Regions from separate parts of the Kitasatospora sp. NPDC028055 genome, predicted to be linked through region 1. Evidence: predicted binding sites of a transcription regulator. Region 1 holds the regulator's gene; each other region holds the start of a gene.
The links. Region 1 encodes HrcA, which represses chaperone genes, less so after heat shock. Its sites were predicted from a motif close to TTNGCACTCNGNNNNNCNGAGTGCNAA; they were not measured.
Positions count from the first base shown of each region.

Region 1 (4,276 bases):
CGAGCGCGGCCCCGGCCAGCAGCGGTGCCAGCTGCCGGGTGGTCATCGGCTCGCGCACCTCGGGGAAGCGCAGCCGGCGGGACTGCTTGCCCGCCTCCCGGGCGGTGGCCCGCCACTTGGCGAGCGCCTTGGCGCCGCGCTCGCCCTTCCACTGGGTGATGCAGCGCGAGGCGGCCCAGGGGACCACCACGTCCACGCCGACCTCGGTCATGGTCTCCACGGCCAGCTCGCCGCGGTCGCCCTTGGGCAGCGCCTGGACGACCACGATCCGCGGCGCCGGCTCCGGCTCCCGCCGCACGGCGGCCACCGTGACCTCGATCGCGTCCTTGCCGAGCACCGCGGCGACGGTGCCGTCCACGCCCAGCCCCAGCCCGTCCGCCAGGGTGACCGCCTCGCCGGTCGCCAGCCGCTTCACCGCCGCCGCGTGCCGCCCCTCGGGCCCGTCGAGCCGCAGTACGGCCCCGGGCGCGGCGGCGGCGATCCGCTCGGTCTCGACGACGAAGACGGGCGCGGTCATGGCGGGGAACCTTTCCTGGGGTGGCCTGCGGCCGGGGAGGGGAAACACCGCAGGGGTGCCGGGGGTCCTCCCCCCGGCACCCCTGCATGGACGACTACCGGCCGTTGAAGGCGTCCTTCAGGCGCGAGAACAGGCCCTGCTGGCCCGGCGCGAACTGGCCGGACGGCCGCTCCTCGCCGCGCAGCAGCGAGAGCCGGCGCAGCAGCTCCTCCTGCTCGGCGTCGAGCTTGGTGGGCGTCTGCACCTCGACGTGCACTATCAGGTCGCCCCGGCCGCCGCCGCGCAGGTGGGTGATGCCCCGGCCGTGCAGCGGGATCGACTGGCCGGACTGGGTGCCGGGCCGGATGTCGACCTCCTCCAGCCCGTCCAGGGTCTGCAGCGGCACCTGGGTGCCGAGCGCGGCCGCCGTCATCGGGATGGTGACGGTGCAGTGCAGGTCGTCCCCGCGCCGCTGGAAGACCGCGTGGGTGGTCTCGGCGATCTCGACGTACAGGTCGCCGGACGGGCCGCCGCCGGGGCCGACCTCGCCCTCGCCGGCCAGCTGGATCCGGGTGCCGTTGTCCACACCGGCCGGGATCTTCACGGTCAGGGTGCGGCGGGCCCGCACCCGGCCGTCGCCGGCGCACTCGGGGCAGGGGGTCGGCACCACGGTGCCGAAGCCCTGGCACTGCGGGCACGGGCGGGAGGTCATGACCTGGCCCAGGAACGAGCGGGTGACCTGGGACACCTCGCCCTTGCCGCGGCACATGTCGCAGGTCTGGGCCGAGGTGCCGGGGGCCGCGCCCTCGCCGTTGCAGGTGGTGCAGGTGACGGCGGTGTCGACCTGGAGTTCCTTGGTGGTGCCGAAGGCGGCCTCCTCCAGGGTGATCTCCAGCCGGATCATGGCGTCCTGGCCGCGGCGGGTGCGCGAGCGCGGGCCGCGCTGGCCGGCCGCGGCGCCGAAGAAGGCGTCCATGATGTCGGAGAAGCCGAAGCCCGCCGCGCCGGCGCCGAAGCCGCCCGCGCCACCGCCGCCGCCCGGCGACAGCGGGTCGCCGCCCAGGTCGTAGACCTGGCGCTTCTGCGGGTCGGAGAGCACCTCGTAGGCGGCGTTGATCTCCTTGAACCGCTCCTGCGTCTTCGGGTCCGGGTTGACGTCCGGGTGCAGTTCGCGTGCCAGGCGCCGGAACGCCTTCTTGATCTCGTCCTGCCCCGCATCCCGTCGGACGCCGAGTACCGCGTAGTAGTCCGTGGCCACCAAATGCTCCGCTTGTTCCGCCTGTAGTAGTGCTGCGACTGGACGCCGGCCGTTGCGAATCCAACGGCCGGCGGTGTGCTACGACTCGGCCAGGATCTGGCCCACGTACCGTGCCACCGCCCGCACCGCCCCCATTGTGCCCGGGTAGTCCATCCGGGTCGGACCGATCACACCCAGTTTGGCCACACTCTCGTCGCCCGAACCGTAGCCGACCGAAACGACCGAGGTGGAATTCAGCCCTTCGTAGGCGTTCTCCCGCCCGATCCGGACCGTCATCGCGGCGTCCGTGGTCTCACCCAGGAGGCGGAGCAGGACGACCTGCTCCTCCAGGGCCTCCAGCACCGGCTGGATGGTGAGCGGGAAGTCGTGCCCGAAGCGGGTCAGGTTGGCGGTGCCGGCCAGCATGATCCGTTCCTCGTTCTGCTCGGCGAGCGCCTCGAACAGCGTCGCCAGGACCGTGCTGACGGTCGGCCGGTCGGCCGCCTCGAAGGCCGCCGGGAGCTCCTCCAGGAGCCCCGGGACGTCCGGCAGCCGCTGGCCGGCCGCCCGGGTGTTGATCCGCGAGCGCAGGTCCGCCAGGACCGTCTCGCCGACCGTGCCCGGGCAGTCGACCATCCGCTGTTCGACCCGGCCGGTGTTGGTGATCAGCACCAGCATCACCTTGGCCGGGGCCAGCGCCACCAACTCGATGTGCCGGACGGTGGAGCGGGTCAGCGAGGGGTACTGCACCACGGCGACCTGGCGGGTCAACTGGGCGAGCAGCCGCACCGTACGGGTGACCACGTCGTCCAGGTCGACGGCGCCGTCCAGGAAGTGCCGGATCGCCCGGCGCTCCGGGGAGCTCATCGGCTTGATCTCGGCGAGCTTGTCGACGAACAGCCGGTAGCCCTTGTCAGTGGGGATCCGCCCGGCGCTGGTGTGCGGCTGGTGGATGTACCCCTCCTCCTCCAGCGCCGCCATGTCGTTGCGCACGGTGGCCGGGGACACCCCGAGGTTGTGCCGCTCCACCAGGGCCTTGGAGCCGACCGGCTCCTCGGTGCCCACGTAGTCCTGGACGATCGCGCGCAGCACGGCGAGCTTGCGGTCGTCCAGCTGGCGGACCTCTCCGGCCATGGGGCACGCACCTCCGTCTTCGCACGTTGTCCGTCTGTGATGCTGCGAGCCGCTCCGGGGAGGGCCCCGACCCTGGCACTCTGCACGCACGAGTGCCAAAACCGTACCTGCCAGTGTACGGCCCGGGTCGTACCGCAGGAACGGCCCGGCCGGGGTGATCCTGCCCGCAGTTCCGGACGGCCACCGCGACACTCCGCGTGCACGGGTGGTGCCCCGGGGCCGTCCGGGTGGCAGCATCGAAAGCGACGGCGAACGGAGGAGCAAGCGATGTCGAGCTCGGGCCAGCACACCCGTTTCGCGCCCGACCGCGGCCTGACCAGCCGCATGGTCGGGACGATGTTCGTGATCGGGCTGCTGTACGTCGGTTTCACGGGCCTGCTGATCGCGCTGCTGCGCGGGGCCTGGCCGCTGATCGTGCTGATCTCCGGCGGGCTGTTCGTGGCCCAGTTCTGGTTCAGCGACAAGATCACCGAGCGGGCCATGGGCGCCCACCAGGTGACCGAGGAGCAGTACCCCCAGCTGCACGGCACCATCGACCGGCTCTGCGCCCTGGCCGACATGCCCAAGCCCCGCGTGGCGGTCGCCGACAACGACATGCCGAACGCCTTCGCCACCGGCCGCAACCCGCAGAACGCCGTGGTGTGCGTCACCACCGGCCTGCTGCGCCGACTGGAACCCGAGGAGTTGGAGGGCGTCCTGGCGCACGAGCTGTCGCACGTCGCCCACCGGGACGTCGCGGTGATGACCATCGCCGGCTTCCTGGGCGTGCTCGCCGGGGCGATGACCCGGGTCGCGATGTACGGCGGGTTCATGGGCGGCAACCGCAACAGCAACGACCAGAACGCGGCCATCGCGGCGCTGGTCATCCCGCTGGTGTCGATCGTGGTCTACGCGATCAGCTTCCTGCTCACCCGGCTGCTGTCCCGCTACCGCGAACTGGCCGCCGACCGGGCCGCCGCCCAGCTCACCGGCCGGCCCAGTGCCCTCGCCTCGGCGCTCACCAAGGTCACCGGGCAGATCGCCGCCATCCCCACCGAGGACCTGCGCAAGGCCCAGCCCTACAACGCCTTCTACTTCGCCCCGGCGCTGAGCGCCAGGGAGACCGCCTCCCAGCTGCTCTCCACCCACCCGACGCTGGAGAAGCGGCTGGCCCAGCTGGCGAAGATCTCCGAGCAGCTCGGCCGCTGACCCCCCACCGACCCGCCCCGCCCTGCCCCGCCCGAGAGGACCGCCGTGGGATTCCTGGACGCCCTGTTCGGCCGCACCAAGCCCGTCAAGCCCGACCTCGACCAGCTGTTCGGCCTGCCGTCCGCCGCGCTCACCCTGGAGGCCGGGGCCGGGTTCCTCCCCACCGGGCTCGGCTCGGTCTGCTTCGCGGCCGTCGAGGGCGCCGCCTTCGTCCAGGTGGA
Region 1 covers NZ_JBEZXE010000002.1:436,660-440,935, forward strand. Annotated here, with positions in the region: gene AB0F71_RS05890 (16S rRNA (uracil(1498)-N(3))-methyltransferase) at 1-517, opposite strand, end outside; gene dnaJ (molecular chaperone DnaJ) at 612-1,754, opposite strand; gene hrcA (heat-inducible transcriptional repressor HrcA) at 1,833-2,867, opposite strand; gene htpX (zinc metalloprotease HtpX) at 3,135-4,055, shown strand; gene AB0F71_RS05910 (hypothetical protein) at 4,101-4,276, shown strand, end outside.

Region 2 (4,276 bases), on a different contig from region 1:
CAGGGGAGTGGACGAGATGAGCGAGCAGGAACAAGAGCAGGCGCCGGAACCGGGGCGCGAACTGGGCCAGGGCCGCACGCGGGGGGCCACCCCCGCCCCTCCCTCCCCCTCCCCCTCCCCCTCCCCCTCCCCCCTCTCTCCCTCCGCCTCCTCCATCCCTCCCACCTCCACCACTTCACCCACCACCACCTCTGCCACTCCCACCCCTCCCGCCCCTGCCAAGGCCCGCCTGGTCTTCCGTGACCCGCTGGACCAGCAGTCCCGGGACGACACCGACGCCGGCTGGGGCGATCGCCCCGGGGCGGGTGCCGGCGGTGGGCGGGGGCTGGACTGGTACCTGAGCCAGCGCCCGCCGCACCACGGCGACTGAGGGACTTCCTAGCGCGCCGCGACCAGCGCGTCGCGGATCTCGGTCAGCAGTTGGACCTCCTTGGCCTCGGCCTCGGCCGCCACCTCGGCGACACTCTTGCGCTTGGCCGCCATCCGGTTCATCGGCACGATCAGCACGAAGTAGACGACGGCGGCGGTGATCAGGAACTGCAGGACGGCGCTGAGCACCGACCCCCACAAGATGAGGATCCCGGACGTGACCTCACCGGTGGCGCTCACCTCACAGGGCCCCTTGAGGCAGGAACTGTAGGACGCCAGGTCCTTCGTCCCGAACACGCCGACGATCGGATTGATCACGCCCTTGACGAAGGCGTTGACGATGTTGGTGAAGGCCGCGCCGATGACCACGGCGACGGCGAGCTCGACGACATTTCCACGCAGCAGGAATTCTTTGAAGCCTTTCATGCCGCCTCGAACGACGAAGTCGTCGCCGGGTTACGGGTGATCTTCCGGAAGCCCGGATTGACAACCCGTACGGCCCACGGCGCCGCCCGGGGGCGGTGGCAGGCCGGCCCGTGCGGGCCCGGAGGCGAGTGCCGCGGCCGCCGCGAGCAGCACCAGCGCGGGCACCCCGCCCCGCCGCCGGACGGCCCGGCGCCAGCGGTGCCACCCGCCGCAGCCGCGCCGGATCGGTGGGAAGCTCGGCACCTCCCGCCGGGGCGGTACGGAGGGGGCGGGCAGCGGGAGGGACAGGCTCGTGGTCGTCATCGGGACACCTCCGGACTCGGTCGGGTCTTGCTCGGTGTCCCATACCTTGCGCGTTCTTGCCGCGCTCCGGAAATCGATTCCCACAGCCTGTGGAAAAACCCGCCCCTGTGGATAACTTCGTACACCCGCACGAGTTATTTCGATTCCGGAAGTTGACGGCGGCGCGCGAAAGGCCCGCCGCGGCACGCGAAAAGGCCCGCCGTCCCCGCGCGCAGCGGGGTCGACGGGCCTTCCCGTGAAACCGGGGTCAGCCGGCGGCCGGAGCCGGGCTGCTGGACGAGCTCGACGCGCTCGAAGAGCCGGACGACGAGCCGGTCGAGCCCGACGACGCCGAGGAGCCGGTCGACGAGCCGGCGGACGAAGCCGCGCCCACCGAGCTGCTGGAGGACGAACGGCTGTCGGTCCGGTAGAAGCCCGAGCCCTTGAACACGACGCCCACGGCCGAGAAGACCTTGCGGAGCCGTCCCTGGCATTCGGGGCACGTGGTCAGCGCCTCGTCGGTGAACTTCTGCACCGCCTCCAGGCCGCTGCCGCACTCGGTGCACTGGTACTGGTACGTGGGCACTTGTCTTCCTCCTGGCACTCTCGCCTGATGAGTGCTAACACCGGTCAATGATGCGGTATTCCGTTGGATCAGTCCAGCGAATCCGGTGTGAGATGAGCCGGTACCGAGTCACCGACGACCGCGCGTTCAGCCCTTCGCGGCACCGACCAGCTGTCCCGCGCCGCCGAGGTCGGCCGAGGAGGCCACCACGCGGCTCGCCCCGCTCGGGGCCACCAGCAGGCGCCGCAGCGACACCAGCGCGATCAGCCCCAGCCCGGCGCCGACCAGCGGCACCAGGAAGCCGGCGGACGGCCCGTGGCCGTCGATCAGGCGCCCGGCCACCATCGAGCCGACCGCCAGGCCCAGGCCGATGGCACCGGTCAGCCAGGTGAAGGCCTCGGTCTTGGCCCCGTCCTCGACCAGGGTCTCGACGAGGGTGTAGCCGCTGATCAGGGTCGGCGCGATGGCCAGGCCGCAGACCAGCGCGGCGATCGAGAGCGTGACCAGGTTGGGCATCGCCCACAGCGTGGAGCAGCCCGCCACCAGCAGCGCGTAGCTGACCACCATCCGCTGCTGGACGGCCCGCCGCCAGGCGATGACTCCGTAGAGCACGCCCGCGACCATCGAGCCGCCGGCGAAGATCCCGTACACGGTGCCGGCCGCGTCGTGCTGGCCGACCGAGTCGGCGAAGGCGTTCACCGAGACCTGCATGCCGCCGAAGACGGCCCCGACCCCGAGGATCACCCCGGCCAGCAGCCGGACGCCGGGGGAGGAGAGCGCGGAGGCGCGCCGGACACCGGGCTCCGGGGTCATCCGGGCGGGTGCGGTGCGGCGCTGGGCGGCGAAGACCAGGCCGCCGACGAAGGTCAGCGCGGCCTCGACGACCAGGGCGGTGGCCGGGTTCACCGAGGTGGCGATGTTGGCGGCCAGGATCGGTCCGATCACGAAGGTGAACTCGTCCGTCACGGACTCGAAGGCGAAGGCGGTGCTCACCTTGGCCGAGGCGGAGGCGGACGCGCCCTCGGCGCCGATGGTGGCGATCCAGCGGGCCCGGACCATCGCGCCGATCTGCGGAACGCTCGCGCCGGCCGGGACGGCGGCCAGGAACAGGCTCCAGGCGGGCGCGTGGCCGAGCGCCAGCGCGATCAGCAGGCCGACCGAGGCCGCGTGCACCGCGACGGTCGGGACGAGGACGGCGGCCTGCCCGTACCGGTCGGCGAGCCGTCCGGTCTGCGGGCCGATCAGGGCCTGGGCGACGGCGGCGATGGCCGTGACGGTGCCCGCGGTGCCGTAGGAGCCGTGGGTGTCCTTGACCAGGAGCAGGATGCCCATGCTGAGCATCGCGTAGGGCAGTCGCGCGATGAAGGCGGGGGCCAGGAAGGTCCAGGCTCCGGGCGTGCGCAGCAGCGCGCCGTACCCGACCTTGGCCGGTGTCACGGCGTCGGCGGTCGCGCTGTTCGGGGTGCTGTCCGCGGTGTCCGGAGCGCTGTCCGCGGTGATCTCGACCGTTCGGCGGGCCGTCACGGTCGGTCCTTCCTGCTGCCTGGTAGCGCGGCAGGGCATGGGGTGGCCCCGACGGCGCCGAGAGTCGTCCTCTCGCGCGTCGACCGGGGTAGATACCGGGCCGGCCGGGCCTGGTGGGCCGGGGCCGGGCCGCGGCCGCCGAGCGGTCGCGCCAACTCTGCGTCAGGCAGATGCTGGGGGTGGTCTAACGGTAGTCATACGGCGTGGTCGTACCAGCATACAGTTACGCGCGTAGATCCCGCCAGACCACCCAGAACACCCGAGCCACCGGGGCCGCCCGAGCACCCCGGGCCACTCAAGTCACCCCAGCCACCCCGGCCACCCCGGCCACCCCGGCCACCCCGGCCACCCCGGCCACCCGAGAACCCCGAGCAACCCCACCAACCCCGGCGGCGCCTCAGCGCCCGTTCAGCCACCCCGCCAGCTTGCCGCCCTTGTCCACGGCCCGCAGCCGCCGCTCGGCCGCCTCGCCGACCTCGTCCGTGGTGACCACCAGCAGTTCGTCCCCGCCGCGCAGCATCGTCGCCTTGTCCGGCACGAAGGAGCTGCCGTCCCGCACGACCAGGGTGACCGCCGCCCCCTTGGGCAGCCGCAGCTCGCTGATCTCCACGCCGGACATCCGCGAGGCCGGCGACAGCGTGACCGAGAGCAGGTGCCCGTGCAGCTTCTCCAGCGGCGCGGACTCGATGTCGAGGTCCTGGCCCATGGCGCCCTCGCCGATCCGCAGCCGCCTGGCCATCCAGGGCAGGGTCGGGCCCTGGAGCAGGGTGAAGACCACGACCAGGATGAAGACGATGTTGAACACGTCGTCGGCCTTGTGCGCCCCGGAGACCACCGGGATGGTGGCCAGGACGATGGGCACCGCCCCGCGCAGTCCGGCCCAGCTCAGCAGCGCCTGCTCGCGGGCGGGCACCTTGAACGGGGTGAGCGTGAGCACCACGGACAGCGGCCGGGCCAGGAAGACCAGCACCGCGCCGATCACCAGCGCGGGGACGACCGCGTCGCCCATGCTCTCGGGTGCGGCGAGCAGCCCGAGCAGCACGAACATCCCGATCTGCCCGATCCAGGCGAGCCCGTCGGCGAAGCCGCGGACGGCCGGGCCGTGCGGCA
Region 2 covers NZ_JBEZXE010000007.1:232,808-237,083, reverse strand. Annotated here, with positions in the region: gene AB0F71_RS11870 (hypothetical protein) at 1-370, shown strand, start outside; gene mscL (large conductance mechanosensitive channel protein MscL) at 379-795, opposite strand; gene AB0F71_RS11860 (FmdB family zinc ribbon protein) at 1,346-1,663, opposite strand; gene AB0F71_RS11855 (MFS transporter) at 1,790-3,079, opposite strand; gene AB0F71_RS11850 (potassium/proton antiporter) at 3,564-4,276, opposite strand, start outside.
Region 2: AB0F71_RS11860 (FmdB family zinc ribbon protein) is a predicted target of HrcA. The motif match lies at 1,675-1,701, and genes of this name have one in related genera.

Region 3 (4,276 bases), on a different contig from region 1:
TGAAGCCCGGCGACATCATCCTGGCGCACTTCCGCGGCCCCAAGGAGCTCAAGGGCGCCACCATGACCCAGATGTTCGCGGACCTGCTGGCCCGGATCCAGGAGCAGGGCTTCTCGGTGGCCCGGCTGGAGGACTACATCCAGGCGCCGCCCTCGTAGCGGCTCAGACCGGGCGGCCCACCGGCTGTCCGAGCATCATCAGCGGCCCGTTGTCGGTGCGGCTGAGGATCACCGTGACGGAGTCCGGCCCGGAGGGCTTGAGCTGGCGGCGCAGCTCCTCCGGGGTGATCGCCATCCCGCGCTTCTTGATCACCACCGTGCCGACCCCGCGCTCGCGCAGCAGCGCCTTCAGCTTCTTGACGTTGTACGGGAGCACGTCGGTGAGCTCGAAGGCGTGCGCGTACGGGGTGGCGACCAGCCGGTCCGAGGTCACGTAGGCGATCTTCGGGTCGATCAGCCGGCCGTCGACCTGCCCGGCCACCTCGGCCACCAGGTGCGCCCGGATCACCGCGCCGTCCGGCTCGTACAGGTACCGCCCGACCGGGCCGGCCGGCGGGTCGGGCAGGTCGCCGCCGGTCAGGCTGTCGCCGTGCGGCAGCAGGGTCGCGCGGTGCGGGCGGACCGCCCCGGTGCCGAACCAGAGCACCGCCTCCTTGACGTCCCCGTGGTCGGAGACCCACTCGGCCTCGGCGTCCGCCGGGACGGCCTCGTGCGGGATGCCCGGGGCGACCTTCAACGCGCCGATCGGGGTCCGCCGGCCGGCCTCGATCGCCCAGGAGAGCGGCGGGGCGTACGCCTCCGGGTCGAACACCCGGCCGCGCGAGGTGCGCCGGGCCGGGTCGGTGAACACCGCGTCGTAGCCGGTGACGTCCACCTCGGCGACGTCCGCGCAGCGCACCTCCACCAGCTCCGACAGGCCCAGCGCGGCGGCGTTGGCGGCGGTGGCGGCGCAGGCCGCCGGGTCCTTGTCGACGGCCAGCACCCGGATCCCGGCCCGGGCCAGCGCCAGCACGTCCCCGCCGATGCCGCAGCACAGGTCCGCCAGGGTGCGCACGCCCAGCTCGGCGAAGCGGCGGGCCCGCCACTCGGCCACGCTGCGCCGGGTGGACTGCTCGACCCCGTTGGGCGTGAAGTACATCAGGTCGGCGTCCGCCCCGAACTTCGCCCGCGCCCGCTGCCGCAGCCGTGCCTGGCCGAACGCCGCCGACACCAGCTCCGCCGGGTGCTCCCGCCGCAGCCGGGTGGCCAGCGCCAGCTCCTCCTCGGGGGCGAACTCGCGCAGCTCGGCGAGCAGGGCCTGACCCTCGGGGGTCAGCAGGGGCTGGAGGTTCTCGGTGTCCACGGGCTCATTCTGACCGGTCGGCCCGTCGGTGCCCGAGTCGTCGGGTGCCGCGGGCGCCGTACACGAGTACGGACACTCGCCCGCCGGTCGAGCCCGCAGTGCGCGTCGTTGGCACTCTGGTTGACTGAGTGCTAACGGCGGCCTATGGTCGTCCTTGGCACTCCCCAGTGGGGGAGTGCTAACGCGAAGACGCGCTTCTGACCCCCGCGACGGCAGATGCGCAGGTTCGCCCCTACCCGTTAGAAAGCCCCGTAATCTCCGAAGGGGAGCTCGGACGTGACCACCAGCAGCAAGGTTGCCATCAAGCCGCTCGAGGACCGCATCGTGGTCCAGCCGCTCGACGCCGAGACCACCACGGCCTCCGGCCTGGTTATCCCGGACACGGCCAAGGAGAAGCCCCAGGAGGGTGTCGTCCTGGCTGTCGGCCCGGGCCGCTTCGAGGACGGCCAGCGTCTGCCGCTCGATGTCGCCGTCGGTGACATCGTCCTGTACTCGAAGTACGGCGGCACCGAGGTGAAGTACCAGGGCGAGGAGTACCTCGTCCTCTCCGCCCGCGACGTTCTCGCCATCATCGAGAAGTAAGTCGTTCCGACCCGCCCCGGATCCGTGTCCCTAGTGACAGGGGCCCGGGGCGTGGTTGTTGGTTCAGGTAGTTCGGAGGCCGGTCGGCCGGCCGCAGCCCCGAGGGAATAGGGAACATGGCGAAGATCCTGCAGTTCGACGAGGACGCCCGCCGCTCGCTGGAGCGCGGTGTCAACAAGCTGGCCGACACCGTCAAGGTGACCATCGGCCCCAAGGGCCGCAACGTCGTCATCGACAAGAAGTTCGGTGCCCCGACCATCACCAACGACGGCGTCACCATCGCCCGTGAGGTCGAGCTGGACGACCCGTACGAGAACCTTGGCGCGCAGCTCGTCAAGGAGGTCGCCACCAAGACCAACGACGTCGCGGGTGACGGCACCACCACCGCCACCGTGCTGGCCCAGGCCCTGGTCAACGAGGGTCTGCGCAACGTCGCCGCGGGCGCCGGCCCGGCCGCCCTCAAGAAGGGCATCGACAAGGCCGTCGCCGCCGTCTCCGAGCACCTGCTGTCCATCGCCCGTGAGATCGAGGGCAAGGACGACGTCGCCGCCGTCGCGTCCCTCTCCGCGCAGGACACCCAGGTCGGCGAGCTGATCGCCGAGGCGATCGACAAGGTCGGCAAGGACGGTGTCATCACCGTCGAGGAGTCGAACGCCTTCGGCGTGGAGCTGGACTTCACCGAGGGCATGCAGTTCGACAAGGGCTACCTGTCGCCGTACTTCGTCACCGACGCGGAGCGTCAGGAGGCGGTTCTCGAGGAGCCGTACATCCTGATCCACCAGGGCAAGATCTCCTCGATCCAGGAGATCCTCCCGCTGCTGGAGAAGATCCTGCAGAGCGGTACCTCCAAGCCGCTGCTGATCATCGCCGAGGACGTCGACGGCGAGGCGCTGTCCACCCTCGTGCTGAACAAGATCCGTGGCCTGTTCAACGCCGTCGCCGTCAAGGCCCCGGGCTTCGGCGACCGCCGCAAGGCGATCCTCGGCGACCTGGCCGTCCTCACCGGCGGCACGGTCATCTCCGAGGAGGTCGGCCTCAAGCTCGACCAGGCCGGTCTGGACGTGCTGGGCACCGCCCGCCGCGTGACCATCACCAAGGACGAGACCACCGTCGTCGACGGCGCCGGTGACTCCGAGGCCGTGGCCGGCCGCGTCGCCCAGATCAAGGGCGAGATCGCCGCGACCGACTCCGACTGGGACCGCGAGAAGCTGCAGGAGCGCCTGGCCAAGCTGGCCGGCGGCGTCTGCGTCATCAAGGTCGGCGCCGCCACCGAGGTGGAGCTCAAGGAGCGCAAGCACCGCCTGGAGGACGCCATCTCGGCGACCCGCGCCGCGGTCGAGGAGGGCATCGTCGCCGGCGGTGGCGCCTCGCTGGTGCACGCCGCCAAGGTGCTGGACGGCGGCCTGGGCCTGTCGGGTGACGAGGCCACCGGTGTCGCGGTCGTCCGCAAGGCGCTGCACGAGCCGCTGCGCTGGATCGCCCAGAACGCCGGCCTGGAGGGCTACGTCATCACCTCCAAGGTCGCCGAGCTGGAGGCCGGCCAGGGCTACAACGCCGCCACCGGCGAGTACGGCGACCTGGTGAAGGCCGGCGTCATCGACCCGGTCAAGGTCACCCGCTCCGCGCTGGAGAACGCCGCCTCGATCGCCTCCCTGCTCCTCACCACCGAGACCCTCGTGGTGGAGAAGAAGGAGGAGGCCGAGGCCGGTCACGCGCACGGCGGTCACGGCCACTCGCACTGAGGCACCGACGCCTGACCGGAGGCCCGGTCCGCCCCCTCGGGGGTCGGACCGGGCCTCCGGTGTTGGGGAGTCCGTGTGGCGGAAGCCCGTTTGAGGCTTCAACTATCAGTAGAATTTTGCAGAATGCAAAGATTGCCTTATAACTGAGGCATGATCGAGGCCCGCCACCTGCGCGTTCTGCGTGCCGTCGCCCGCACCGGCTCCTTCTCCGCCGCCGCCCGCGAGCTGGGGTGCACCCAGCCCGCCATCAGCCAGCAGATGAAGGCCCTGGAGAAGTCGGTGGACACCCCGCTGGTGGTCCGCTCGGGCCGCGGGATGCAGCTCAGCGAGGCCGGGCGGGTGCTGCTCAAGCATGCCACCGGGATCCTGGCCGGGCTCTCCGCCGCCGAGGAGGAGGTGGCCGCGATCGCCGGACTGCGGGCCGGACGGGTGCGGCTGGTCTCCTTCCCGACCGCGAGTTCCACCCTGGTGCCGCCCGCGGTCGCCCGCCTGCGGGACAGCCATCCGGGGGTGCGCGTGTCGCTGGTCGAGGCCGAACCGCCGGAGTCGCTGGCGATGCTGCGCGGCGGCGAGTGCGAGATCGCGCTGGCCTTCCGCTACCCGCAGTCCGA
Region 3 covers NZ_JBEZXE010000001.1:298,902-303,177, forward strand. Annotated here, with positions in the region: gene AB0F71_RS01455 (polysaccharide deacetylase family protein) at 1-158, shown strand, start outside; gene AB0F71_RS01460 (class I SAM-dependent methyltransferase) at 163-1,341, opposite strand; gene groES (co-chaperone GroES) at 1,618-1,923, shown strand; gene groL (chaperonin GroEL) at 2,040-3,665, shown strand; gene AB0F71_RS01475 (LysR family transcriptional regulator) at 3,816-4,276, shown strand, end outside.
Region 3: groES (co-chaperone GroES) is a predicted target of HrcA. The motif match lies at 1,450-1,476, and genes of this name have one in related genera.